Regions from separate parts of the Pseudoalteromonas sp. MelDa3 genome, predicted to be linked through region 2. Evidence: predicted binding sites of a transcription regulator. Region 2 holds the regulator's gene; the other holds the start of a gene.
The links. Region 2 encodes NrdR, which represses ribonucleotide reductase genes. Its sites were predicted from a motif close to AAACACNANATNTNGTGTTT; they were not measured.

Region 1: nrdA (class 1a ribonucleoside-diphosphate reductase subunit alpha) is a predicted target of NrdR. The motif match lies at 9,294-9,313, and genes of this name have one in related genera.

Annotation. Positions count from the first base shown of each region.
Region 1 is NZ_PJBR01000081.1:1,631-16,863, forward strand. It holds gene rpsA (30S ribosomal protein S1) at 1-1,164, opposite strand, end outside; gene cmk ((d)CMP kinase) at 1,260-1,970, opposite strand; gene aroA (3-phosphoshikimate 1-carboxyvinyltransferase) at 2,077-3,354, opposite strand; gene serC (3-phosphoserine/phosphohydroxythreonine transaminase) at 3,354-4,436, opposite strand; gene gyrA (DNA topoisomerase (ATP-hydrolyzing) subunit A) at 4,758-7,457, opposite strand; gene ubiG (bifunctional 2-polyprenyl-6-hydroxyphenol methylase/3-demethylubiquinol 3-O-methyltransferase UbiG) at 7,634-8,344, shown strand; gene CXF89_RS14385 (HAD family hydrolase) at 8,344-9,024, shown strand; gene nrdA (class 1a ribonucleoside-diphosphate reductase subunit alpha) at 9,433-11,715, shown strand; gene nrdB (class Ia ribonucleoside-diphosphate reductase subunit beta) at 11,781-12,911, shown strand; gene yfaE (class I ribonucleotide reductase maintenance protein YfaE) at 12,911-13,183, shown strand; gene CXF89_RS14405 (DUF1287 domain-containing protein) at 13,218-13,772, opposite strand; partial or broken gene CXF89_RS14410 (hypothetical protein) at 13,833-14,305, opposite strand; gene CXF89_RS14415 (hypothetical protein) at 14,599-15,009, shown strand; gene CXF89_RS14420 (hypothetical protein) at 15,063-15,233, shown strand, end outside.
Region 2 is NZ_PJBR01000042.1:8,901-24,133, reverse strand. It holds gene ribBA (bifunctional 3,4-dihydroxy-2-butanone-4-phosphate synthase/GTP cyclohydrolase II) at 1-469, opposite strand, end outside; gene CXF89_RS10275 (riboflavin synthase) at 499-1,152, opposite strand; gene ribD (bifunctional diaminohydroxyphosphoribosylaminopyrimidine deaminase/5-amino-6-(5-phosphoribosylamino)uracil reductase RibD) at 1,179-2,303, opposite strand; gene nrdR (transcriptional regulator NrdR) at 2,470-2,919, opposite strand; gene glyA (serine hydroxymethyltransferase) at 3,289-4,545, opposite strand; gene thrC (threonine synthase) at 4,815-6,098, opposite strand; gene thrB (homoserine kinase) at 6,110-7,045, opposite strand; gene thrA (bifunctional aspartate kinase/homoserine dehydrogenase I) at 7,055-9,472, opposite strand; gene CXF89_RS10235 (response regulator) at 9,701-10,069, opposite strand; gene CXF89_RS10230 (sensor histidine kinase) at 10,437-12,206, shown strand; gene rdgC (recombination-associated protein RdgC) at 12,309-13,226, shown strand; gene CXF89_RS10220 (YgjV family protein) at 13,580-13,816, opposite strand; gene CXF89_RS10215 (Crp/Fnr family transcriptional regulator) at 14,105-14,761, shown strand; gene CXF89_RS10210 (phosphoribosyltransferase) at 14,810-15,233, opposite strand, start outside.

The DNA.
Region 1 (15,233 bases), on a different contig from region 2:
GTCAATACCACCGTCAAGACCGATAAAGATACCGAAGTCAGTGATTGATTTGATCTTACCAGTAACTTGATCGCCTTTGTTTTGTAGACGAGCAAATTCCTGCCAAGGATTAGCAATACATTGCTTAAGACCAAGAGAAATACGACGACGTTCTTCGTCAATTTCTAAAACCATAACTTCAACAGTGTCGCCTAAGCTAACAACTTTTGAAGGATGGATGTTTTTGTTAGTCCAATCCATTTCAGAAACGTGTACTAAACCTTCAACGCCTTCTTCGATTTCCACGAAACAGCCGTAATCTGTAAGGTTAGTAACACGACCAGAAAGTTTAGAACCTTCTGGGTAACGACCAGCGATAGCTGCCCATGGATCTTCACCAAGCTGTTTAAGGCCTAGAGATACACGAGTTTTATCTTTGTCGAATTTTAGAACTTTAACTGCGATTTCGTCGCCAACATTAACGATTTCTGAAGGGTGCTTAACACGCTTCCAAGCCATATCAGTAATGTGTAGTAGACCATCAACACCACCAAGGTCAACGAATGCACCGTAGTCAGTAAGGTTCTTAACGATACCTTTAACTTCTTGGCCTTCAACAAGGTTAGCAAGAAGCTCTTCACGTTCTTGTGAGTTTTCAGATTCGATAACTGCACGACGTGAAACAACAACGTTGTTACGTTTTTGGTCAAGCTTGATTACTTTAAATTCAAGCTCTTTGCCTTCAAGGTGAGTTGTGTCACGTACTGGACGAACATCAACAAGTGAACCAGGTAGGAAAGCACGGATTGAATCAACTTCAACTGTGAAACCGCCTTTAACTTTACCGTTGATAACACCAGTAACAGTCTCTTGCTCTTCACATGCTTTCTCAAGACGGATCCATGCTTCGTGACGCTTAGCTTTCTCACGAGAAAGAATAGTTTCACCGAAACCGTCTTCAATTGCATCTAGTGCAACATCTACTTCGTCGCCTACAGCAACTTCAAGTTCACCAGCAGCATTTTTGAACTGCTCTGCAGGGATAGCACTTTCTGATTTAAGACCAGCATCTACAAGTACAATGTTATTCTCGATAGAGATTACTGTACCTTTAACGATAGAGCCTTGCTCTGCTTCAAAACCCTTTAAGCTTTCTTCAAATAACTGCGCAAAATTTTCTGACATACGAATATACGTCTCATATATTAATACCAATAAGCAACCATGCTGCATGGGGTTGTTAAAATAGCACTGGCATCCTGCTGGCGCATAAAATGTGTTTAGCTTCGTTTAGGAAGCTTACCTTCAGAGATTGCAATATCCAATAAAGTTATTACCTTATCAAACACTTGCTGTGCATTGAGCTCGCTAGTATCAAGCTCAATAGCATCATCTGCAGGTACAAGCGGAGCAACGGCACGATTCATATCGCGCTCGTCACGAGCTTGAATGTCCTGTAATAGACCACTTAGTGTAACATCAAGACCGCGCGTATTCAACTCAACAAAGCGTCTACGAGCACGCTCTTCTGCACTTGCTGTTAAATATATTTTTAACGGCGCATCTTGAAAAACCACAGTGCCCATATCACGGCCATCGGCAATTAAGCCGTTTTCAGTGCGAAATGCACGCTGGCGACGTAATAACGCTTCACGAACGCGAGGTAATGCTGCAACTTTTGATGCTGCAGCGCCTACTTCTTCATTACGAATAGTAGTAGTTACATCTTCGCCTTCTAAAATAACTTTTCCTGCATTAGTTTGGCTATCTACCAAAAACTGCACATCTAAATTTGCAGCAAGAGGGACAAGCCCTTCTTCATTGTCTAATGCAATTTGGTGATGAAGTGCAGCTAAAGATAAAACGCGATAAATCGCACCGCTATCTAATACATCCCACCCTAACTTGTCGGCTAACAAGCGACAAACAGTTCCTTTACCTGAACCACTTGGGCCATCAACGGTGATCACGGGCATTAATAACGCCTGCATTTAAAACCTCCTGCAATGCACACCTAAATAAACCGCGACATTATACGTCAGTTATTAAAATATATCTGCTATTAGTGTGTAACTTTTGTAATTACTTCTAATTAGCTTATTCACTGACTGACGCTAAAACATTGAAAAATGTAGGAAATGTTTTATAGGTACACTTTGGATCATTAATCGTTATTGGCTTTCCACCAACGGCAACCATTGCAAAACACATGGCTATACGGTGATCGTCGTAAGTGTCTATTGCTACATCGTTGAAGTGTTTAGGCGGTGTAATTTCTATAAAGTCAGGCCCTTCTACCACTTCTGCACCTACTTTTCTAAGCTCAGTTGCCATCGCATATAAACGGTCTGTTTCTTTTACTCGCCAGTTATAAATGTTACGAATGGCAGTTGGGCCTTTAGCGAAAAGAGCAACAGTTGCAAGGGTCATAGCAGCATCAGGAATTGCATTAGCGTCAATATCTACGCCTTTTAATTCGCCTTTGCGAACAACTAAACGCTCATCATACCAATCGATTTTCGCGCCTACTTGCTCCATTACTTTAGCAAAGCCTATATCACCTTGAACTGATTTAGCACCCACGCCTTTAATTTCAATCTCGCCGCCAGCAATTGCAGCCGCAGCAACAAAGTAAGAAGCAGAAGATGCATCGCCTTCAACCATAATTCGTTCGAGTGATTGATACTGTTGACCACCTTTAACTTTAAAAGTTGCATAATCACTGTGTTCAACATTAACACCAAAACGTGCCATTACATCAAGCGTAATATCAATATAAGGTTTAGATACTAAAGTACCTTTAATCGTTATCGTTGTATCACCGCTAAATAATGGCGCTGCCATTAATAGAGCCGTTAAAAATTGACTTGAAATACTACCGTCAATTTCAACCTCACCACCTTTTATTTGACCACCTACAATTTTAAGTGGTGGATAGTCTTTGTGTTTTGTATAAGTAACATCACCACCAAGCGCTTGTAGAGCATCAACTAAGTGCCCTATCGGACGCTCTTCCATACGTGGCTCGCCTATTAGCTCATACTCACCAGCAACGGCAGCAAGTACAGCCGTTAAAGGTCTGTAAGCAGTACCCGCATTACCTAAAAACAATGGTTCGTTCGGGGTTTTAAACACACCACCAACTCCCTCTACGGTCGCTACAGTGTGTTCATCATTTAAAGTTACATTTACACCCAATAACTTTAAAGCACCCAGCATATGGCGTATATCGTCACTATCAAGTAAGTTCTCTACAACGGTGGTACCGTTTGCCAGTGCTGCTAATAATAAAATTCTGTTCGATAGACTCTTTGAACCTGGTAGGGTTACCGTGCCATTTACTTTAGAAATAGGTTCTAAACGGAGCTGCTCCATTAGCTGTGCTCCTTTGCAAATGCAGCCATAAAATCTACAAGTGCTTGAACACCTTCAAGAGGCATAGCGTTATAAATACTTGCGCGCATACCGCCCACAATTCGGTGACCTTCAAGTGCAAGTAAACCGGCCTCGCTTGATTGAGCAACAAATTTGCTATTTAAGCTTTCATCGTTTAACCAAAATGGAACATTCATGCGTGAGCGGCAATGTTTAGCGACTATATTGGAATAAAAATCTGAGTTATCGATAAAATCATACAGTAAATTTGCTTTAGCAATATTTTGTGCTTCCATGGCTTTTACCCCACCATTGCTTTCAAGCCATTCAAATACTTCAGCCGCTAAATACCAAGCAAAGGTAGGTGGGGTATTAAACATACTGCCCTGCTTTGCTTCAAGTGCGTAATCTAAAATACCGGGCTTTGGCAAACCTTCGCGCTCAAGTAATGTTTTACGAACAATAACAATTGATATGCCCGATGGACCGATATTTTTTTGCGCACCAGCGTAAATCAAATCAAATTTATTAACGTCTATCTCACGCGATAAAATAGTTGAAGACATATCAGCAATAATCGGAGCTGTTGGGTGGCTTGGTACATCAAAAATCTCTAAGCCATCGACAGTTTCATTAGGGCAATAGTGTATGTACGCAGCGTCTTCTGGTAATTCCCAGTCAGCAACGTCTTTAATTGAAAACTCACCATCAGCATCATTACGGACATCCGTAAAAGACGTTTGAGTAAACTTATTCGCTTCATCTCTGGCGCTTTTCGACCAAACGCCATTCTCACAATAAAACGCTGTTTTGCCTTCTTGGTGTAAGTTTAATGGCACAGCACTAAACTGGCCACGACCACCACCATGCATAAACAGCACTTCAAATTCATCACTAATATTCATTAGGCGACGAAGGCTAGCTTCACATTTAGCTGTAAGCGCTAAAAACTCTTTACTGCGATGGCTAATCTCCATCACAGACACACCTAGGTCTTGCCAATCTAGAAACTCTTTTTGCGCTTTTTTCATAACCGCTTGCGGAAGCATAGCTGGCCCCGCACAAAAATTATATTTACTCATTACCTTTGCCTCATTCCAGTAATTTAACTACTAAGCATGAACATTTAATACCAATCCGCTAAACCTTTAAAATTTAATGAATAATACCAATCCGCAATAATACTTAATCATTTTGCGGGGCTAAACGTGTCGCTACTTGCGTTAAAAAATTCTCATTTAGAACAACTAAATAGTGAATTTTTTGCCTAGCTATCAACACGTTTTTCCACCCTCAAAATAGATCACTTAATTAAGCGAATTGGTATGAGTATAATTTCACACCCTATTAATTTTTTTCAACAACATTAAAAAAAGCGGCCAAGGCCGCTTTTTCAATATCAATTATTCTGAAGGAGGATTATCATCCGCTACTTCATCAATAACCGTATCTACTGTTTCAACGTCTTCAATATCAATTAAGTCACTTTCTGTAACTTCAATCTCTTCTATACGTTGTAAACCAACTACTTGCTCTCCGTCAATAGTTCTGATCAAAATAACACCTTGTGTGTTACGTCCAACCGTTGAAACTTCATTAACGCGAGTTCGTACTAAGGTACCACGATTCGAAATAATCATTATTTCATCGTTGTCATCAACTTGCACAGCACCAACAACAGCACCGTTACGTTCACTCACCTTAATTGATACAACACCTTGTGTTGCGCGGCTCTTAGATGGGTAATCTTCAAGTTGTGTACGCTTACCGTAACCATTTTCAGTTACCGTTAGAATGGCACCGTCAGTTTTTGGTACAATTAACGATACTACGCGTTGCTCGTCTGGCATTTTAATACCACGAACACCTGTAGCAGTACGACCCATTGGGCGAACACCTTTGAAGCGAATCTCAGGGTTACCTTCTTCGTCTAATACTGGGTTGCCGTTTTCATCAACAACTGTTGTTTCTTCAGCTTCTTTGAAGCGTACAACTTTACCTGCATCAGTGAACAACATAATTTCGTTGCTACCATCGGTAATATCAACACCAATCAAGCTATCGCCATCATTTAAGTTAACAGCAATAATACCGCTTGCACGTTGACGACTGTAAGCCGTTAATGGTGTTTTCTTAACTGTACCGAATGCAGTTGCCATAAAGATATATTTATCTTCTGCGTACTCGCGTACCGGCAATATAGCAGTTATACGTTCATCAGCTTCAAGTGGTAACAAGTTAACAATTGGCTTACCGCGCGCTGCACGACTTGCTAGTGGTAACTGATACACTTTAAGCCAATATAAACGACCGGCCGTAGAGAAACATAAAATAGTATCGTGTGTATTTGCAACTAACAGACGTTCAATGAAATCTTCATCTTTCATCTTCGTTGCTGACTTACCTTTACCACCACGACGTTGTGCTTCGTAATCAGACAATGCCTGATACTTCACATACCCTTCGTGAGAAAGCGTTACAACAACGTTTTCTTCAGTAATTAAGTCTTCAAGGCTGATATCGTGAGCCGCTGCATTAATCTCAGTACGACGTTCGTCGCCATACTGCGCTTTAATTTCAACTAGTTCGTCACGAATAACTTCCATTAAACGCTCAGGTGTTGCCAAAATATAAAGTAGCTCAGCAATTAACTCTAATAACGCTTGATATTCAGTTAAGATTTTTTCGTGTTCAAGACCAGTAAGCTTGTGTAAACGCAAATCTAGAATTGCTTGAGCTTGTTGCTCAGAAATATAGTATTGACCGTCGCGAATACCTAAATCATCAGCAAGCCAATCTGGACGGGCTACATTATCTTCGCCTGCTTTTTCAAGCATACCTTGTACATGACCTAATTCCCACGGACGTGCAGTTAAAGCAACTTTAGCTTCAGCAGGTGTAGGTGATTTACGAATAAGCTCGATAATTGGGTCAATGTTTGCAAGCGCAATTGCTAAACCTTCAAGCGTATGAGCACGGTCACGCGCTTTGCGTAAATCAAACACGGTACGACGAGTTACTACTTCACGGCGGTGAATAATAAACTCTTCAAGCATTTCTTTTAGATTAAAACACTTAGGTTGGTTGTTAATTAATGCAACCATATTCATACCAAACACAGTTTGTAACTGAGTTTGTGAATACAAGTTATTTAAAATAACTTCGCCTACGTCACCACGTTTAATTTCAATAACGATACGCATACCGTCTTTATCTGATTCATCACGTAGTGCACTAATACCTTCAATTTTCTTATCTTTAACAAGCTCTGCAATTTTTTCAATTAAACGGGCTTTATTAACTTGATAAGGAATTTCGTGAACGATGATTGTTTCACGGCCTGTTTTTTCATCGGTTTCGACGTCGGCGCGTGCACGCATGTACACTTTACCACGGCCAGTTAAATAGGCTTGTTCAATGCCTTTTTTACCGTTGATAATTGCAGCCGTTGGGAAATCAGGACCAGGAATATAATCCATTAACTCTAAAATAGTTAAATCAGGATTTTGAATAAGTGCCAAACAACCGTTCACAACTTCAGTTAAGTTATGTGGTGGTATATTTGTAGCCATACCTACTGCAATACCCGACGAACCATTCACTAATAAATTAGGGACTTTCGTAGGTAACACGTCAGGGATGAACTCAGTGCCGTCGTAGTTAGGAACGAAATCAACCGTTTCTTTTTCAAGATCGGCTAATAACTCATGCGACATTTTTGCCATACGTACTTCTGTATAACGCATTGCCGCTGCTGAATCACCATCAACCGAACCGAAGTTACCTTGGCCATCTACAAGCATATAACGTAGTGAGAATGGCTGAGCCATACGAACTATCGTGTCATAAACTGCACTGTCGCCGTGTGGATGGTATTTACCGATTACGTCACCGACCACACGGGCCGATTTTTTGTAAGGCTTGTTCCAGTCATTACTAAGCTCGTTCATTGCAAACAAAACGCGGCGATGAACAGGTTTTAAGCCGTCACGTACGTCTGGTAATGCACGTCCTACTATTACGCTCATTGCGTAATCTAAGTAGGAGTTTTTTAACTCGTCTTCAATATTGACTGGCAGAATTTCATTGGCGAGATCAGTCATTTGATATCACATTCCTTCAGTATCAGCTCTCAACAACCCGGTATTGGGTATTAAGAGTATTGTTATTATTTCTAACAGCCATGCTATCACAATTAATTTTAATTTACAGGCGCAAAACTTTGCGATTTATCAATTTAGCCCTATATAATGGCCTCAGATTGACGAGGAAGTATTTTATGACCGAACATCAAAATGTAGATCACGCAGAAATAGCAAAATTTGAAGCCATCGCTGAGCGTTGGTGGGACCTAGACGGAGAATTCAAACCTCTTCACGAAATTAACCCGTTACGTTTAGACTTTATAGCAAACAAAACGCAAGGCTTATTCGATAAAGAAACACTCGACGTTGGCTGTGGCGGCGGTATTTTAAGCCAAAGCATGGCGCGTATGGGTGCAAAAGTAACTGGCATCGATATGGGCCAAGAGCCTCTAACCGTTGCTAAGTTGCACAGTTTAGAAACTGGCGTAAATGTAGATTATATAAAAGTGCCTGCAGAAGAGTTTGCAACACAGTACCCTGAGCGCTTTGATGTAATAACGTGTATGGAAATGCTTGAGCACGTTCCCGACCCAGCATCTATCATTCATGCTGTAGCTGCACTTGCCAAACCAGGCGCGGACGTGTTTTTTTCAACCCTGAACAAAACACCTAAAGCATATTTATACGCGATTGTTGGCGCTGAAAAACTCTTAAAAATGGTGCCTGAAGGTACACACGACCATAAAAAGTTTATAAAGCCTGCACAGCTTATTGCATGGGCAGAGCAAGCCGGTTTAAAAGTTCGTGCAAGTACAGGGCTTTCTTATAACCCACTATCAAAGCAATATACGCTCAATAGTGACGTTAGCGTAAATTACATACTTTATTTTGAGAAGTTAGCTTAATGGCTAACTCTCAAGCCCCCCTACCCCTTATTGAGTACGATGCATTTTTATTTGATTTAGACGGCACCCTACTCGACACAGCTGATGATTTAGGTGCCGCTTTAAACGCAGTCCTTATTAGCAATAAAATAGAACCTGTTAGTAGTAATATATACCGTCCTGCGGCATCTAACGGCGCAGGCGCATTATTAGAGGCTGGTTTTAAAGAATTATGGGCTAAACAACCCCAAAGCGAGCTTATAAAGCAATTAGTTGACGAGTACGCCACAAACATAGCAAATCACACACGTTGCTTCAGCGGAGTTGAATCGTTACTTATCGCCCTTGATCAGAAAAAGATCAAATGGGGGATCATGACTAATAAACCAGGGTTTTTAACCGATCCTTTAGTGGCAGCTATTCCCGCATTAAAAAATGCCAGTGTAGTAATAAGTGGCGACACATTAGCTGAAGCTAAGCCATCACCTTTACCACTGCTACATTGTGCAAAGCTTATGCAGGTAGAACCAAGCCGTTGTTTATACATTGGTGATGCACAACGTGACATACAAGCAGGCAAAGCGGCAGGTATGCATACCGCAACGGCACTTTGGGGTTACATCCCAAGTAAAGATGAAGCGATAGGTTGGGAAGCCAATTTTAACTGGCAAAGCCCAATTGATGGTTTTAACCATATATAGTGCTATGTTAATTATTAAACACTATATATTGTGATTGTGTTAGTTTTCACACAAAGCTTGCTGATAAAAAAAGCAGTCAAAATTTATTTTTAAAATGAGTAAATTTAGCAGATCATTAGTTGATTTTTGCATATTTCAACTTAAATGATTGTTCGAAGGTGAGTGTCTACTAACACAAATGCGTTATCCCAAAGTTATCCACAAACAGGGGCAATTATGTCCCTTGCAAAACAACTCAGACCACACTATCTTGTGATCTCTAAATTGAACAACACCAGATATTGTGGCCAAATGTTATTCAATTAAATTCGCCAATACGGTGAAACCTATAATAAATGATTATGTACCTTGCTTCGGCGAGGCATAAAGCATTGGTCAAAATACATAATTCCCAAGGAATACAGGCAAATGAACCAACAGTTATCTGTAAGCAAACGTGACGGGCGCAAAGAGCCTCTTGATCTGGATAAGATCCATCGCGTTATTGAATGGGCCGCCGAAGGTTTAAGCAACGTTTCGGTTTCGCAAGTTGAATTAAAATCGCACATTCAGTTTTACGACGGTATTCGTACTAAAGACATTCACGAAACCATCATTAAAGCAGCAGCGGATCAGATTTCGAAAGAATCGCCTGATTATCAATACTTAGCGGCACGTTTAGCTGTATTCCATTTACGTAAAAAAGCGTATGGTCAATTTGAGCCACCACGTTTATTTGACCACGTAACAAAAATGGTTGGCGATAAACGCTACGATGCTCACTTATTAGTAGATTACACAGAGCAAGAATTAGACGAGCTTGATGCATATCTTGATCATTCTCGCGATCTTAACTTTAGCTACGCGGCTGTAAAACAGCTTGAAGGTAAGTATCTCGTTCAAAACCGTGTATCGGGTGAAATCTACGAAAGTGCACAGTTTTTATATATTTTAGTAGCAGCGAGCTTATTCTCTGACTACCCACGTGAAACACGCGTTTCTTACATTAAGCGCTTTTACGACGCAGTATCGTTATTTAAAATATCTCTACCAACGCCAATTATGTCGGGTGTACGTACACCTACTCGCCAGTTTAGCTCGTGTGTATTAATTGAATGTGGCGATAGCCTTGATTCAATCAATGCAACGTCGTCAGCTATTGTTAAATACGTTTCACAACGCGCAGGTATTGGTATTAATGCTGGTCGAATTCGTGCGCTAGGTAGCCATATTCGTAACGGCGAAGCGTACCACACAGGTTGTATTCCTTTTTATAAGCACTTTCAAACAGCTGTTAAAAGTTGTTCGCAAGGTGGTGTACGTGGCGGCGCTGCAACATTGTTCTACCCGCTTTGGCACCTAGAAGTAGAAAACCTACTTGTACTTAAAAATAACCGTGGTGTAGACGACAACCGCGTTCGTCACCTAGATTACGGCGTACAGTTTAATAAACTAATGTACTCTCGTTTAATTAAAGACGACTACATTACGTTATTTAGCCCATCAGATGTGCCTGGTCTTTACGATGCATTTTTTGAAGACCAAGCTGAGTTTGACGCGCTTTACGTAAAATACGAACAAGACGAATCGATTCGTAAAAAACGCATTAAAGCGATTGAGCTTTTCTCTATGTTTGCGCAAGAGCGTGCAAGTACAGGTCGTATTTATTTACAAAATGTGGATCACTGTAATACACATAGCCCGTTCATTGCTAAAGTTGCGCCTATTCGCCAATCTAACTTATGTTTAGAAATTGCATTGCCAACTAAGCCACTTAATAACGTAAATGACGAAGAAGGCGAAATTGCCCTTTGTACACTGTCTGCGTTTAACTTAGGTGCAATAGAATCACTTGATGAGCTTGAAGAGCTAGCTGAACTTGCAGTACGCGCACTTGATAACTTACTTGATTTCCAAGACTACCCAGTACCAGCTGCTAAAAATGCAACTATGGGTCGTCGTACACTTGGTATAGGCGTGATTAACTACGCATACTACCTAGCTAAAAACGGTAAGCGTTATTCAGATGGCAGCGCAAATGCACTGACTCATAAAACATTTGAAGCGATTCAATACTACTTGATGAAAGCATCAAACGAGCTTGCTAAAGAGCGTGGTGCCTGTCCTAAGTTTAACGAAACAACGTATTCACAAGGCATTATGCCAACAGATACGTACAAACGTGATTTAGATAAAATTTGTGATGAGCCACTTCATCTTGATTGGGATACACTGCGTGCAAATATTAAAGAGCACGGTATGCGTAACTCAACACTAAGTGCGTTAATGCCATCAGAAACATCGTCGCAAATCTCTAATGCAACAAATGGTATTGAGCCACCACGTGGACATATTAGCGTTAAAGCAAGTAAAGACGGTATTTTAAAGCAAGTTGTTCCTGAGTATGAGCGTTTAAAAGATCAATACGAGCTACTGTGGGACATTCCATCAAACGATGGTTACTTGCAGCTTGTTGGTATAATGCAAAAATTTGTAGACCAAACCATTTCTGCAAATACAAATTATGATCCAAACAAGTTCGAAGGCGGTAAAGTACCTATGCAAGTCTTATTAAAAGACTTATTAAGCGCGTACAAACTAGGTGTTAAAACCTTGTACTACCACAATACTCGTGATGGTGCCTCAGATATGCAAGAAGATACTCCAGAAGTGGAAGATGATGATTGTGAAGGCGGCGCGTGTAAAATATAACTGCTGATTTTTATTTTAAGCGGGCATTAAGCCCGCTTTTTCTGATAGTTTTTTGAGTGATAAACATGTCTTATACTACTTTTAGCCGAAACCATAATAACCAAATGCAAGAGCCAATGTTTTTTGGCCAAACTGTAAACGTATCTCGTTACGACCAACAAAAATACCCAATTTTTGAAAAATTAATCGAGAAGCAACTGTCTTTCTTTTGGCGTCCTGAGGAAGTAGATGTAAGTAAAGACCGTTTAGACTTTCAAGCGTTACCCGATCACGAAAAGCATATATTTTTAAGTAACCTAAAATACCAAACTCTACTTGATAGTGTGCAAGGTCGCTCGCCAAACGTTGCCCTACTTCCTATTGTATCGCTACCAGAGCTTGAAACATGGATAGAAACGTGGGCATTTAGTGAAACAATTCACAGCCGCTCATACACGCATATTATCCGTAACGTAACACAAGCACCTGAACTTATTTTTGATGACATTGTTAGCAACGATAAAATTAGCGAACGTGCTGATGCCGTAACTAAATACTACGACGACTTAATCAACTCTGTATCGCTTTACAACTTATACGGTGAAGGCAAACACGAGATTAATGGTAAAACCGTTATCGTGAATTTGTTTGAGCTTAAAAAGAAACTTTACCTTGCAATGATGTCGGTAAATATTCTTGAAGCGATTCGCTTTTACGTAAGTTTTGCATGTTCGTTTGCATTTGCTGAGCGCGAATTGATGGAAGGTAACGCTAAAATCATCAAGCTTATTGCGCGCGATGAAGCACTTCACCTTTCGGGTACTCAGCATATTTTAAACATTATGCAAGACGGTAAAGACGACCCAGAAATGGCGATTGTTGCTGCTCAGTGCCGCGACGAAGCGATTAAAATGTTTGTTGATGCTGCAGAGCAAGAAAAAGAGTGGGCTGAGTATTTATTTAAAGATGGTTCAATGATTGGCTTAAATAAACATATTTTATGTCAGTACGTTGAATACATTACCAATGCACGTATGACTGCGATTGGTTTGCCAGCACAGTTTGAAAATAACAGTAACCCTATCCCATGGATAAACTCATGGTTAGTGTCTGATAACGTGCAAGTAGCGCCTCAAGAAGCAGAAATTAGCTCATACCTTGTTGGTCAAATAGACTCTCAAGTTGATGCATCAGAATTTGGTGATTTTGATTTATAATGAGTGACAAGTCTACTGCAAGTGTAACACTTGCAGAAAACAGCCAGTGTATAGAGTTTACCGCTGGCTGCCCTTCTCTTTTACACTGCTTAGAATCCATGAAAATAGACGTTGCATTCCAATGCCGCGAAGGCTACTGCGGCGCTTGTAGGGCAACGTTAGTATCAGGTAACGTTGAGTACAACGAAGAGCCACTTGCGTTTGTGCGCGAAGGCGAAATACTGTTGTGCTGCTGTAAACCCAATGGCAATGTAAGTATTAATCTGAAATAAGATTAATACTTACATATACCGTTTATTAAGCGCATCAATACTGTGGAACAAACCGGTAATGCCCTGTAATTTTGTAATCAAAAAGCATGTCACTTTTTTGCGGCCCACGCCCAATATTATGCACAATAAGCGGATTATCTGTATCTTGAGATGATTCATTAATCACCATGCCTATATGAGGTAAATTACCTGGTAACATCCACGTTACTATATCGCCGGTTTTATAATCACTCACTTTGTTGGATTTACTTAATACGTTTGCATGGCGCTCAAAGTAAGCTTGTAAATTTGGAACACGTCGGTGGTCTATATTTTTATCAGGCTTACTTAAACCCCAAATACGTTTAGATGGATACAGTGTAAAGTTATTTTGCATGTCTTCATGCACGAGTTTCTGTAAATCGATGCCTAACTTTCTGTAACTTCTGATTATAACGTCGGTACATACCCCAATATTTTTAGGCACATCACCACCTGGGTAAGCAATTGAGTGATAAGCCCCATCGTAGGTAATATTGTGTTTTGTTCGCTCGAGTAAGGCTGATACTATACCTTTTTCAAACGTTACAGCTTGTGCATCAATACACATTAAAGTAAAAAAGCATCCTAACGTTTTGTTCATATAAATTCCTTTAAAATTCTGCGCTAATTACAGAGTATGAGTTACATATTTTGGCACATCTATTTTTTACCACGACTAGCAAATTGATCATCAAGCGGGTATGCCATCTTTTCGAGCGGAGCATGGTGATATCCCTCTCGTTGAATTTCACTAATGTAACGAAGCATAAATGCGTTAGCGCCAAGCTCAAGCCACTGCGCAACATGAACAAGTTCATGAAAATGGACCCTTAAATTAGTAGCGACGTGGGGAAGTATATAATAAGTATATTTATACGTTATACCCGCCGCGTCCATATTGACAAAATCACCTAGGCCCATTTCTCGCAGACCCGCAAAGTCTGGCTTTGGTATTTGGTCTACAACAACGTAATACGCGTTTTTTAAAAGCTCGGTAGGATAAAACCCATAAAATTCATTACTGAATTTATCACAACTCACTTTTTGACTACTGTATTTTAAATTTGTAGCGTCAATCCAATTTTCTATTTGTTCTAGCACAGCTCCTCTCCTAAAGTACAAATGCAACACACCATGTGTAAACCTTAATCTAATATTGTAGTAAGTTTTTTAACCAGCACTTTTAGTATTAACACCTCGCAACTAGCGAAGAAAATAGAACGCATAGAGTATCTAAACAAAAAGCTCTAAATCAAAATTATCATATAAGCATAACCAGTCTATAAACAGTAAAAACCTTTTTTATACTTTTTAAAGTGTTATTATTTGTAACTAAAACAGTAACACTTAAAATCATATATAATTTTACTAATACACTCTTTCGCATGAAAATAATGCGTTTCAGTCCCATTGTCTTACTTGTCATATTAAGTAATACAGCAAATGCTGAAAATATAAAACCGTTCACATCAGATGGCTGTAGTGCTTTTCCGGACGGCACGACAAAAGATAAAAAGTTGTGGCTTGCATGTTGTAAAGCGCATGACTACGCCTACTGGCAAGGTGGCACTTATTGGCAACGTTTAGAAGCAGATAAAGCCTTGCAACAGTGTGTTATTGAAGCCGGCGAAACGAGTATAGCGAACCTTATGCTTGCTGGAGTTCGATTTGGTGGCAGCCCTTATATACCATCGACTTTCAGATGGGGCTATAGTTGGCCCTATCCTAGGTTATATAAAGCATTAACAGCTGATGAAATTAAGCAAATTGTTGCTTTAAAAACGGTATTAACTCAAACCAATTAACACATTGTGAAAAACTGGGTTATGCAAATAATATCAAAAGGAATTGAATCACTATGCTTATACTGCTAAGTATCATTTTAACTTTGTTTCCAACGGTAATATCTTATTTTGTTTCACGTAATTACGCTAAAAAGGCTAAAGCGACTAATAAAGGTGCTTACATCAGAGCAGTGCTTTGGCCTAGTGTTTTCTCGTGGACACTATTTGCTGCTGTTGGGCACGGC
Region 2 (15,233 bases):
CAAGCCCAGCTAAACGCGCTAAATCACAGCCAGCCTCAGTATGTCCTGCGCGAGTTAATACGCCGCCAGGTTGTGCCATAATTGGAAAAATATGACCAGGCTGAACAATATCACTTGGTACTGCGCCTTTAGCTATAGCCGCTTGCACTGTACGCGCTCTATCTGCTGCTGAAATACCTGTAGTAACACCCTTTGATGCTTCTATCGACATTGTAAAGTTAGTCGAAAATGCAGCACCATTATTTTTAACCATTAAAGGTAAATCAAGTTGCTCACAACGCTCTTGCGTCATAGTTAAACAAATTAAGCCACGGCCATGAGTGGCCATAAAATTAATAGCCTCTGCGCTAATATGCTCTGCGGCGATAATTAAATCACCTTCATTTTCTCTATCTTCATCATCCATTAAAATAACCATTTTACCGGCTTTAATGTCGTCTATGATTTCTTGTGCGCTGTGTAAATTCATAAATTTGCTCGTATAAGTTATCTGTTTCGTTATTTAATAAAACCCGCTTTAGCGAGTAAGCTCATCGAAATATCAGAGCCCGTTGGTTGCTCTGCACCTTTTATAAGGCGCTCTAAATAACGTGCAATTTGATCGACTTCTAAATTAACTTGAGTGCCTACTTTAAAGTGAGCAATTGTGGTTTGCTCACTCGTATGTGGGACAATTGTTAATTTGAATTTATTACCTTCTACAGCGTTTACTGTCAGGCTTATACCATCAATACATACCGAACCTTTGTACGGGATGTATTTCATTAAATTTTCTTCGGTTGTAAGCCAATATTCTGTTGCTCGAGCGTTTGCTGTAATGCTTGTAATAGTTGCTATGCCATCAACATGGCCAGATACTAAATGACCGCCTAAACGCGAAACAGGTTGCATGGCTTTTTCAAGATTCACCGTTTGCCCTAAAGCATAGTGAGCAAAACCGGTTAAACCAATCGTCTCGTTAGATAAATCAGCACTAAAACCGTCAATATGTTTATCAACTACGGTTAAGCAAACGCCATTGGTTGCAATGCTGTCGCCTAGCTTTACGTCTTCCATATCAAGGTCAGCACTTTGGATACGAATGGCTAAGTCGCCTTGTTTTTTTTGTAATAAAGCAATTTTGCCTGTGGCTTCTATTATCCCAGTAAACATAGCGCTACTCTTTTTATTAAGTGATTTTAATGAGTTTTTAACGCGGTGATACGTAAATCGTCACCAATGCGCGCACATTCATTAAATGTTAAATCAACGGTGTTTTGCATACTCGTCAATTCAGGAAAATTAACTAAACTTTTTGCATCATGGCCCATTAATTTAGGCGCCAAATAAAAAACAAACTCGTCAACTAAATCAAGCTCTGTCATTTTACCAGCAAGTGTTGCTCCGCTCTCAAGCCAAACATTATTAAACTGCAGTTGCCCAAGCTTTTCTAAAACAGCCTGTAAATCAACTTTGCCGTTACTTTCACTTACTTCAATATGCTTTACAAAATGCGGCCATTGCAGTGATTTATCAACCTTAGTCGTAAATATTATTACATCACTTTGGATTTTAAATAAAGCAAGGTTGGGCGTTAAACGATTCTGTGAATCAATTATAACACGCACGGGCTGGCGAAGCGGTAAATCGGTAGGTAGCGTGCAAGGCAACTCGCTTAGTCGCACATTAAGTTTAGCATCGTCTACTAACACGGTATCGGCACCGGTTAAAATAGCGCAGCTTTGCGCTCGATATAATTGTACGTCTTGGCGAGCAGCGGGACTTGTGATCCACTTACTTTGCCCATTTTTAAGCGCTGTTTTACCATCTATGCTTGCTGCCATTTTACAGGTCACATAAGGTAAGCCTTGTTCCATTCGCTTAAAAAAGCCAACGTTAAGTGCGCGAGATTGTGATTCAAGTAATCCATAAGCAACTTCAATACCGGCATCGCTCAGTATTTTAAGGCCTTTGCCTGCAACTTGTGGGTTTGTATCAACCATAGCGGCGATTACTTTTACAACGCCCGCCTTTTTTAAGCCTTCAGCACACGGTGGCGTACGCCCATAATGACTACACGGTTCAAGCGTTACATAAGCCGTTGCACCTTTTGCATTATTGCCAGCTATTGCCAGTGCATTTACTTCAGCATGGCCTTGACCTGCTAATTGATGAAAACCCTCACCAATTATTTGATTATTTTTAACTAATACACAGCCAACATTAGGATTAGGCGTGGTAGTAAACCGGCCTTTTTTGGCAAGCTCTATGGCGCGTGCCATATACATTTCATCATGTTCGGTAAAAGGAACTTGGTTCAGCATTTATTATACCAATTGCGTTAAATAAGTGGTCTATTATAGCGCTAAGAAAATAGCGCAATAACAAGGCGAAAATTATGACATATAGTTGTTCTATATGAATAATTTTTAACGCAGTGAGTGCGCTATTTAATGCGATAGAATGATCATGTTTTTAATAAAATTGGTATTACTCCCCTAAGCGGGCAATTTCTTCGCCAAATTCGCGTATATCTTCAAACGAGCGATAAACAGAGGCAAATCTTACGTACGCTACTTTATCGAGCTTTTTGAGGGCTTCCATAATGCATTCACCCACCAAATGGCTTGAAATTTCTCGCTCACCCGTTGCGCGTAGTTGCGATTTTATTATATTCACTACTTCGTCTACTTGCTCTGTGCTAACTGGGCGTTTTTCGAGTGCGCGATTCAAGCCATTTAAAAGTTTATCTTCGTTAAATGGTTCGCGGCTGCCGTCTTGTTTAATAACACGAGGCATAACCAGTTCAGCGCCTTCAAATGTAGTAAAGCGCTCGTGGCAGTCGTTACACTCACGACGCCTGCGAACTTGATGGCCTCCGCCAACAAGGCGTGAGTCAATAACTTTAGTATCTTTTGCGGTACAAAATGGACAATGCATAGCTCGGTACTTCCGTTTTAAAACAAAAAAGACCGCTAAATAGCGGTCTTTTATCTTAGCAAAAAAAATAGGGCCTGTTGACCTTTCAGGATTAAATTTGTTCTATCTAGGGGTGATTTAATCGCGGCTCGAGATTTGTAACCTAGTGGGCTAAGTAAAAATCGAGCAACAAAGAGTAAATCGCCCCTAGAACGAACCCGAGGGCAGTGCATGTTTGGCATTTATGCTGCGTTATCGCCTATTTGTGTGGAGTAACCACACTACATAGACTCTGCCTTGCTTAAAAGCCAAACATACTACTGCAAATTAAACCTCGAAAGATAAACAGGCCCCTAGCTTATGTGCTCTAAATTACTGCCGCTTATGCAATTAAGCGTAAACAGGTAATTTTGCACAAATTGCTTTTACTTTTTCTTTAACTTGCGCCTGTACAGATTCATCAGTGATGTTATCTAGTACGTCACAAATCCAGCCAGCAAGCTCTTTTGATTCTACTTCAGTAAAACCACGGCGAGTAATTGCAGGAGAACCAATACGCAAACCAGATGTTACAAATGGTGAGCGTGGATCGTTCGGTACTGAATTTTTATTTACTGTGATGTTAGCGTTGCCTAGGGCTGCGTCTGCATCTTTACCAGTGATATCTTTATCGATTAAATCAAGTAAAAATAAGTGGTTTTCAGTTTTGTCAGAAACGATTTTGTAGCCGCGCTCTTGCATTACAGCAACCATTGCTTTTGCGTTTTTAACAACTTGTGTTTGATATACTTTAAACTCTGGTTGAAGTGCTTCTTTAAATGCCACTGCTTTTGCTGCAATAACATGACATAAAGGACCGCCTTGGCCACCAGGGAAAACAGCGCTGTTAAGCTTTTTGTAGATTGCTTCGTCGCCACATGCAGAAATAATCAAACCACCACGAGGGCCTGCAAGTGTTTTATGCGTAGTTGTAGTTACAACGTGTGCATGAGGAACAGGGCTTGGGTAAACGCCTGCCGCAATTAAACCCGCAACGTGAGCCATGTCAACAAACAGATAAGCACCGATTTTGTCAGCAATTTCACGGAATTTAGCCCAATCAACAATACCAGAGTACGCTGAGAAACCACCAATAATCATTTTTGGTTTGTGCTCAAGTGCTAGTGCTTCAACTTGTGCGTAATCAATTTCGCCCGTTGCTTCATCTAGTCCGTATTGGATTGCATTGTAAAGCTTACCAGAGAAACTTACGTGAGAACCGTGAGTTAAGTGACCACCATGAGCTAAGCTCATACCTAATACAGTATCGCCAGCGTCTAATAATGCTAGAAAAACAGCAGCATTAGCTTGCGAACCAGCATGTGGCTGCACGTTAGCGTAGTCAGAACCAAATAATTCGTTAGCACGGTCAATTGCTAATTGCTCAACAACATCTACATGCTCACAACCGCCATAATAACGTTTGCCTGGGTAACCTTCTGCGTATTTGTTTGTAAGCTGTGAACCCTGCGCTTCTAGTACGCGTGGGCTACAGTAGTTTTCTGAAGCGATTAGTTCGATATGCTCTTCTTGGCGAGCAGTTTCTTTGGTTATCGCGTCAAATAACTCTGGATCAAAATCCGAAATATTCATGCTACGTTCTAACATTGGGGTCTCCTAGGGCAACGTGTATGGTGTTTTTTAGAGGCTTTATTGTACGCTTTAAACGACTCTTTGCCTACGCTCTTAAGTTGAGGATATTTAAACAGGGATTGAAACTATTTCACAGCTCTTTTAAGATGATATTTTTTTATAAAGCCATAATAATTTTAAATGAATTATATTTACTACATTTAATTAGTAAATATAACTAAGTGTATTCATCCGTATAAAGTTATAAAAAAAGCGGCTCAAGCCGCTTTTCCTTTTAATTTAACTTAGCCTAATTTAGCGAGCATTTCGGTACGTAACGCGTCGTAATCGGCGTTCATATCGCTTGCTAGGCATGGTTTTGCTAGTGCATCAGCAAGTGGTTTTGGCATACCTAATTCAATATTTAGAATACCCTCTACGCTTTCTTTAAACTTAGCAGGATGAGCTGTCGCTAAAAAGATACCCGCTGCACCAGGTGCACGATTTTCAACAAGACCTTGGTAAGCAATAGCAGTATGAGGCTCTGCAACATAGCCAGTTTGTTGAATTTTTTTCATCACGGCTTGCGTGTCTTGCTCGTTTACGCTTGTTGAATAAAAATTATCGTAGCTAAACCAGTTATTATCTAACATTGTTTGTACACGCGGCCAATTGTTTGGCTTACTTACATCCATCGCATTTGAAAGCGACTCAAGTGTTGCATTTGGCGTCCAGTTTTTATCAAGCATAAAGCGCGGCACAGTATCGTTTTGGTTTGTTGTTGCGCTTAATTTACCTACAGGTAAACCAATAACCGCACCAATCATTGCGGCACACACATTACCAAAGTTACCACTAGGCACTGATATATGCGCTGTTGCGCGTTTTTCTTTCGGTAACTGTGCAATAGCTTCAAAGTAGTAACAAACCTGAGCAACTAAACGGCTAATATTAATTGAGTTAGCTGAGTTAAGCCCAAGTGTTGATTTAACTTCTTCATCTAAAAAGGCATTTTTAACTAGCTCTTGGCAATCATCAAAGCTGCCCTCAACTGCATAACAATGAATATTGTTACCTAGCGTAGTGAATAACTTTTGCTGAGCAAGTGAAATTTTGTCTTTAGGGTATAAAATTACTACGTCGATATTTGGTTTATTGTAAAAAGCATGCGCTACAGCTGCACCGGTATCGCCCGATGTTGCTGTTAAAATAGTTACTTTTTCATCTTTATTAAACTGCGTTAAACACTCTGCCATAAAGCGACCACCAAAGTCTTTAAACGCAAGTGTAGGACCATGAAACAGCTCTAAACAGTATGTGTTATCTTGTACTTCCACCAGCTTAACGGGAAAGTTAAATGCATTTTTAACCATTTGTGCCACAGTATCGCTTGGTAGCTCATCTCCAATTAGGTGAGATAATATTTTGCCGCTGCGCGTAACAAAGTCCATATCCAGCAATGCATCAACATCGGACAGTGGGGCTAGTGATTCTGGAAAAAATACACCTTGGTTACGACCCAAACCTGTTTTTACGGCTTCAACGAACGACACTTTTTGTGAGTTATCTTTTAAATTATGTAATTGCATGACTACCTATCCTATAAAACTGTTAGTTGACGCGTGCCGTCGTTATCTAATTTACAAATGTGGCAAAAGCCTTGCTCGTTAATGTAATTGGTTTCTAACCACTGCGCGCATTGCTGTGCAGCTTCAAGTGTTTTACATACGCTAAACAAGGTAGGTCCTGCGCCCGAAATACTGACTATTTCAGCGCCCAGCGCTGGCAGGCTTGCTTTGGCTTCACTAAAACCTTTAATAAGCGGTGCCCGGTAAGGTTCTGCTATTTCATCTTTCATTATGCTTAGCGCATCGTCAAAACGATTAGTTAACAATAAGCTACTAAACGCCGATAAACGCTGAGCAAACTCAACACTTGCATGCATGCTCAACTCTTTTGGTAAAACAGAGCGCGCTTTTGCGGTATTAAGCGAAAAACCAGGAAACGCAGCAACGTAGTACCAGTTTTCATCAACAGGCAGTGCAATTGATTTATCAGGAATTAAATCACCAGTTAACTGCAAACCACCTAAATAACATGGCGTGATGTTGTCGTAATGACGACCGCCGCTTACTACTGCTTCAAAGTCAGCCATCAGTTCAATAAGCTCAACCTGACTTAAATTAGTTTTTGCAAACTTATCAAGGGCAGCAAAAGTAGCCACAACCGAACACGCACTAGAACCAAGTCCAGATCCAATTGGTAAGTTCTTTTTAAGCTCGAGCTTTACGCTTGGCATATTAGGCGCAACATGCGCTCTAAAATGCACTAAGCACTGGTACGCTAAATTTTCATTAGCATCACTTGGTAACTTGCGAGCGTACTCGCCTGTGCAAATAAATTCGTCGCTTGGTGCTGCACTTACAACGGCTACATCGCCTAATAAACTGCCATCAATTGGCGCAAGCGCTGCGCCAAGTGCATCAAAACCTACAGCAAAATTACCAATAGACGCCGGAGCATATACTTCAATCATAACGATCTCCTAGCGCGATAACGTTTTTAAAATATCAGCAAATACACCTGCGGCTGTTACTTCTGAGCCAGCGCCATAACCACGAATTACGAACGGACGTGGCTGGTAATATTGGCTTAAAATAGCCAGCGCGTTTTCACCATCACGAATGACACTAAGTGCATGTTTGGCATCTACTGCTTCAATACCTACTTTACAGTGGCCTTCTTTAATTGTGCCTACATAGCGAAGTACTTTGCCTTCACTAGCAGCACTTTGAATAAGCTTGTTAAAATCAGCATCTAAGCTTGGTAGTTTTGCCATAAACTCATCAACGCTATCGCCCTGTGCAAAACCTGGTGGTAATACAGACTCAACTTCAATATCGCTCAACTCTAATTTCATACCGGCTTCGCGAGCAATGATCAATAACTTACGTGCTACATCGGTACCCGATAAATCATCACGAGGATCGGGCTCAGTAAAACCGCTTTCTTTGGCTTTAATAGTTGCCTCAGAAAGTGATAAACCATCTTGAAGTGCGCCAAACATATACGAAAGTGAGCCTGATAAAATACCGCTAAACTCTAATAACTCATCACCTGCACCAAATAATGACTGTAAGTTGTCGATTACTGGTAAGCCTGCACCTACGTTTGTTTCGTATAAAAATTTACGATTATTCTTTTGCGTTGCTGCAATTAAATCTTGGTAATACGTGTATGAGCTTGTTGTTGCTTTTTTATTGGCAGCAACCACATGAAAACCTGCATTTAAAAAGTCTACATACTGCGCAGCAAGTGCATCCGACGACGTACAATCAACAAGTACAGGATTTACTAAATGATTTTGCTTAACAAACTGCTCTACTAGTTTTAAATCAAATGCCTGCTCAGATGAGGCCAATTTTTGCTGCCAATCGCCAAAAGCAATACCTTCACTATCTAGGTGTAATTGACGAGAGTTAGCAACACCATACAAGTTAAGTTTAATATTACGTTTTTCAAGCCACGCTTGCTGACGCTCAAGCTGATTAATAAGCTCTTGCCCTACTAAGCCACAACCTAGTAAAAAAACATCAATTGACGGTACATGCGTGAAAAAGTTTTCATGGCATATTTTTACGGCGTCGTTACATAACTCACCATCAATTACCGCAGAGATAGCGCTTTCAGTAGAATCCTGTGCAATTGCCACAATATTTACTTGAGCTTGTGCAAGAGATGCAAAAAACTTAGCCGCTAAGCCACGGTGCGCGCGCATGTTATCGCCCACTAAAGTAACAATGGCTAGATTGCGCTGCACTTGTACAGGCTCAATAAGCCCTGCTTGTAACTCAAGCTCAAATGCAGTTTGTAGCGCGTCAAGTGCAAGTGCTAAGTCTGTTTCGTGCACACAAAAGCTAATGCTAAACTCGCATGATGACTGAGTGATTAATACAATTGATACGTTGTCGTGAGCAAGCGCGTTAAATACCTTAGACGCCATACCTACTTTGCCCTTCATGCCTGGCCCTGAAACAGTCAACATTGCAAGTTCTTGTAAGCTCGAAAGTGCTTTTACTGGCTCATCTGATGAATAATCGTTACCAATTAATGAGCCTTGTGCATCTGGGTTATGCGTATTTTTTATTTCGCATGGCACGCCTGCTTTAGCACATGGTAAAATTGTTTTAGGGTGAAGTACTTTTGCACCAAAGTAAGAAAGCTCCATCGCTTCTTTATAAGATAAAAAATCTACTTTAGTCGCTTTTTTAATATAACGAGGATCAGCGCTATATACGCCATCAACGTCAGTCCAAATTTGGCAAATTTCAGCTTCTAAACATGCTGCTGCAATTGCTGCTGAGTAGTCTGAGCCATTACGACCAAGCGTTGTAAGCTCACCTTTATCATTACTAGCTGTAAAACCAGGCATGATATAGATAGTTGCAGGGCTTTCTTTAAGCACAGCTTGAAAGCGCGCTTTACTTGTTACTAAATCAGCCTCGGCGTCGATATAACCACCCGTTGAAGCAATACAGCTGGTTGCTTCTAAGTATCTTGCATCGTGCGAATTCAATAAAGCCTGCATTAAAGAAACACTAACGCGCTCTCCAAAGCTAATTACAAATGCGCGAACTTGATCAGGGCAACATTGTATAAGTGATACGCCATCTAGTTTATTTTTAAGTTCGCCTAAGTCTGGCCAACTTGTAACTACTACACCACTTTTTTCAACGTCAGCTTTCAAACCTTCACAGCGGCTAACTAATGCTTGCCATTGCTGCGAAAAGTCAGAGCCTTGTTCTGCAGCACTTGCAAGTGCAACTAGCGAATCGGTCATTCCACCTGGAGCAGAAAGTACCAAAAGCATTTCATCTTTTAATTGTGCTTTAACTAGCTGAGCTACCTGTTGTAAGCATGCATAGTCGGCAAGCGAAGACCCACCAAATTTTAAAACTCGCATTGTTTATGTTCCTCATCCCATAAAACGAAAAAAGGCCTGTGTTCTAAGTGAACACAGGCCTTTAAATTTGTTGCACCGACCTATGCCACTATCCAGTAAGAATGATGGTTGTAATAATAATGGTCAGTACGCGATTAATTGTTTTCATATGTTAAGACTGCCTTAACAAAGGCTATGCTGTCAACCCTAAATTAAAAGATAAAACAGCCTTTTTTAACATGAAAAAACCTAATGAATGCCAAATTTATGCAATATTTCGTTTAAGTTAGATTTATTGATAGGTTTATCGATGAAGTCTATTGCGCCAAGTTGTGCGACTCGTTGCTTCATTTTCTCTTGTATATCGGCAGAAATAACTAAAACAAAGCACTCTATTTTTTCTATTTTTATAGTCTCGAGTACTTGTATACCATCAACTTCGGGCATGGTGAGATCTAAGCACAATAAATCAAAGCTTTGTGCTCGTAAAAGTTCTAGAGCGTGCGCTCCATTTGTAGCTTGTTGTATTTGAGCGTCTATACATTCATTTAAACACCGCACGACTTGTTTACGGGCAACTGCAGAATCGTCACAGACTAATATCGAAAATTTCATCATGTTTACTACTACACAACCATCAAAGTTATTAAAAGGTTATTAAACTAATGCCTTCCATTGCATTTTAGACACTTTAACACGCCTCCAAGCACTCAGCGCATTAATAATTTAATACAATGATAAATATAGAATAAATCCGTTTAAGATATAATTAACCAAAGCAAATACTAATTAAGCCTACAATACATAACAGATAACGAATTTATTAATTTATACCTTGGTTTAAATACTTTGATACTACACGCTCACTTTTTGTGATTTATCTTATTAAATTTTAACTTTTTTATTTATTTTTAGAGGTTTATTGACTAACTTTTAAATTACTATCGTAACGTTACAAAAATAATAAAGGATGAACAAGTCACTCATGTTACAAAAAAGTCTTTCTAAGAAGCTACTGACTAGCGTTTTATCCGTCTATTTTTTGCTTACCTTTGTAGTGACCTGTGGACAAGTGCTTGCTGAATACGTCAATACTAAAGACTATATTCGCGATGAACTTAGTACCTTACAAAAAACCTTTAGTCGCAGCTTAACACGTGCAATTTGGGAGCTTAATACCAAGCAAACAATTACAACAGCAGAAGGTTTACTCGCCATTCCCATGATTGAAGGGATTATTGTTCGAGACGACAGCGGCGAAATTATTTCACAGCTAGGGCGATCTCTTGATATACACAAGCTATATAACCAACAGTTAGTACAAGAAGAGGTTATTTTAGAAGACGCAAAATCGGGTTTATTTGGTTATACCTTTCCACTTATTTTTGAATTTTCAGGTCGTGCTACTCAAGTTGGTGACGTTACCTTATTCTCAAGTCGAGAAGTTGTTTTTAGCCGCATTATGGTATCAATCTACTTTTTGATTGGTAATGCGATGATTAAAACCACCTTTTTGATCATCTTATTTTTAATGGCATTTAGAAAACTTCTTACAGACCCTTTAGCAGAACTCACTGAGCAACTAGAAAATTTAGAGCTAGACGAGCTAGAAGGTCAACATATAGAAATAGAAACAGAAGAACATAATGAACTAAAAGTGATGGAGCAGTCATTTAACAAACTAATAGATAAAGTGGTTCAGTATAGAAAAGAGCTTGAACACACCCAAAAAGAACTCATTATAAGTAACGAAAAGCTTGATCAACACAACATACAACTTGAACAAGACGTAGCCCGTAAAACATCCAACTTAAGCCAAGCAATGATGGATTTACAGCAGCAAAAATACGAACTCGAAAAGCAAAAAATTGTCCTCACCGAAGAAGTAGACTTACGACGCAGCACAGAGCAAGAGTTAATTACAAAGCAAACTGAATCTCAGCGCTATATAGAAGAGTTAAGCCTTGCACAGGAACGTTTACTAGGCACAGAAAAAATGGCTGCGCTAGGCGGACTTGTAGCAGGTATTACACACGATATAAATACCCCTATTGGGATAGGTGTAACGGCTATATCATTTTTACAAGAACGCTTAAATAAACTCGAAAATGCTTATACCGAAAAAACACTTTCGCCAAAAGCACTAGAAGAATTCATTAACGAAGCAAAGCAAAGCACAAGCTTACTAACCACTAACTTAGATAGAGCTTCGGAGCTTATAGCTAGCTTTAAACAAATAGCGGTCGATCAAGCCAGTGAAGCAGTAAGAACCATTAACTTTAAAGATTACACTAACGAAGTAATACGCTCACTGCACCCAAAACTAAAAAAGACATCCCATACTATAAAATTAGAATGTCCTGATGATTTAGTTTTAAATCTACCTGCAGGGGCTATAAGCCAAATTTTTACTAACCTAATTATGAACTCACTTATTCATGGCTTTGAAGGTAAAAGCAACGGTGTAATGGATATTAAAATAAGCGCTGATGACACTAACTTAACTATTGATTACAAAGATGACGGTAACGGTGTTACCAACGAGCAATTAAAAAAATTATTTGACCCATTTTTTACTACCAAACGCGATGAAGGCGGTAGCGGATTAGGCACCCATATAATGCTTAATTTGGTCAAGCAAACCCTTAGTGGCTCTATTGATGCAACGAGTGAACCGGGCAAAGGTCTGCGTTACTATATTCAATTTCCGAAGAACATGGCTAAGCCACTGCCTATTTTTGATAAATATGAATAAATAAAAGTATATGCATTAAATTATTAGTAACAAATCAGTCATTTCGAGATGCTGTTTTTATTGCTATGATTGTACAAATTTTTCAAATGGATCAATTCCCCTATGTGGTTTAGTAACCTTATTTGTTACCGCTTTAAGCAAGACGTTTCATATACTCAAGAAGACTTTGATAAAGCATTAGAGCAAGATTTATTTCGCCCATGTACTGGTCAAGAGCTTGCAACATTTGGTTGGACAAAAGCGTTTGGAAAACATGGCGATACGCTATCGCATTTTTCTCAAAAAAGTATTCTAGTTTGCGCTAAACGCGAAGAAAAAGTACTCCCTGCTTCTGTTATTAATGAACTAGTTGCTGAGAAAGTTGATCTGATAGAAGCTGAAGAAAACCGCCCAGTTAAAAAGAAAGAAAAAGACGAATTAAAAGAAAACATTCTTCATACTCTTCTACCTCAAGCGTTTAAAAAGTCGAGCTTACAATTTGCCTTTATTGACCAAGAAAACGGTTGGGTTGTTGTAAATAGTGGCAGCTTTAATAAAGCAGAAGAGCTACTAGCACTACTTCGTAAATCGTTGGGAACGCTTCCGGTTGTACCTGCGTTTGCTAACTACGACCTAGATGTATTTTTAACTGATTGGTTAACTAACTTTAGTACACCAGAAGGTTTTGCTATTGGCTCAGACGCTGAACTTGAAGAAGCAGACGACAGCGGCGCACAAGTAAAGCTTAAAGGTCATGATCTATCGTGTGATGAAGTTAAATCGCATTTAGAAAGTGGTAAACGCGTAACTAAACTTGCACTTGATTGGCAAGAGCGTCTTAAGTTTATGCTGCAAAACGATGGCTCTATCAAACGTTTAAGCTACTCTGAAACTCTAAAAGAAGAAAACGCAGATATTCCTAAAGAAGATATGGCTTTAAAACTTGATGCTGACTTTATTTTAGCTTCTGAAGAAATAAAGCAATTACTTGAAGAGCTAACTGCAGGTTTAGGTGACGTTGAAGATTTAGAAAAAGCGTAAATACCATAGTGCCTACCTGCATAAATATTTAAGCAATTTAATGAATTAAATAGCATATGTAAGTAGGTTGGTATAACAGATAAAAATCCGATAGCAGTTTACTGCTATCGGATTTTTTTATGAAATTTAGAAGCACTTATTTATATCTAAACCGCGAACAGTATTTAGCTAACGATCGACGTATTAAAACCTAAGGTAATCATCTTTTAAGTAGGAGAATACAGCATGGTTCAGAGGTAAGTTATGTAGAGTGATATGAGATTATCTATATACGCTTCAAGCTGGACTGCACAAAAGCTGAAATTTTTGATTTTAATTAAAACCATTAACTTACTTTGTGCAGATAACTTATTTTAGCTTTTAGCGTCTTCAACTTTAGGTTGGCGATATATTTTTATAATGTGATATAAATTTACAAGCGACAATAAGCCGTTGGTAAAAATAACAGGCACTGCGCCAATGGCAACACCGTATGCAGTAAATACAATACAACCAAACATGTTGTACCAACGCAGTTTTACTACATCTGTCATTGTTAACGATGCAACCAATAAAGCTGATGCAATATAACCTAAATATTCCCAACTCAATTGTTCTCTCCTAGCCTTTAGGTTAGCATTACATGTACTGCTATCTTATGGCACTTGTAAGTATTGCAAAGTTACAACAAAATAAAAAAGCTAACCTGCTTAAAAAACCTGAAAAAGTTTGCCGGGAAATACCAGCAAATTCTTAAATCATTACACGGGAAATGAAGGTAAAATAATACTCTTAGCAAAGCTAATAATATTAGTAGCAAGTTAGCGTAAATTCTTAGTGTCTTAATGCTATCGTCATTAAGATGTAATAAATAGGACAAATGTCCGAAGAGCACATTGATGTTTCAATACCATTTTTCTAGTTACCTTGTTGATCAGCTTTTAACCTTTGCCGGTAGTAGCTATCAACAATCAAAAAAAGAAGTTCTGATCCATCAAGATCAGCCTTTAAGCAAGCTTGTGCTTGTACGCAGTGGCACTGTGTCGTTTAGTTACGACGTAGGTAATGGACGACGCCTGCTGTTAGGACAATTGGATTGTAACAACACCCTTATTGGTGAAATAGAAGCGCTAAATAATAATCCGTGTATATATACGGTAACGTGCTTTAGCGATGTCACTTATAACCTTATTGAATTAAGGCATTGGCGTGCTCTACTGCTTGAAAAACCAGAACTAAGCTTATACACAGCACAAACTATTGCGGCTAAGTTTCAGGAAAACCAAAAAATCAATTTAGATAAGTTATTACTACCACTTAGCTATAACATAGCTAAAGATTGCTTACTAAGGGCCGAGAACAACAACCCTACGCTACTTAGAGCCTACCCAACTGTAAATGCTGAAGCCGAACGTTTTGCTACCACTGAGCGAGCTTACAGACGTGTTGTTACAGAACTCGTAGAAAAAGGCTTGGTACTTAGAAGTAACGATGGCTTGCAAGCAGTCGATATACCAAAACTAAGTGAATACGTAGATAGCTTTGCTCAGCTTTAAAATAAAAAAAGGCCTTAACGGCCTTTTTTTATTTATGCAAATTACTAATTACTTCTCTAGCAAAATGTCATGAATTTTCGCAAGATCAGATTTACCAGCAATAATTTCATCCGGTGTTAAACCCGATAGTTCATGCGGAAACACTAACCACTCTTCAGATTCATGAATATAATAATCTGGAACAGTGTCTACTTTTGAGTTTTTTGGCTTGTAGTACGGGCATGCAATACGAATATCACGTGGCAAGTTTAAGCGCATAAGCTCTGAAAGCTTTTCTTTTAATGCAACAATACTACGACCTGAGTCAAATACATCATCAACAATTAATAATGAATCACCTGCATTTGCGTTCTCTACAATGTAATGTAAGCCGTGTACTTTAATTTCTTTCGACTGTTTACCAATACCGTAATAAGACGATGTACGTACTGCAATGTGATCAGTCTCAATGCCTTTGTAATCGTAATATTCT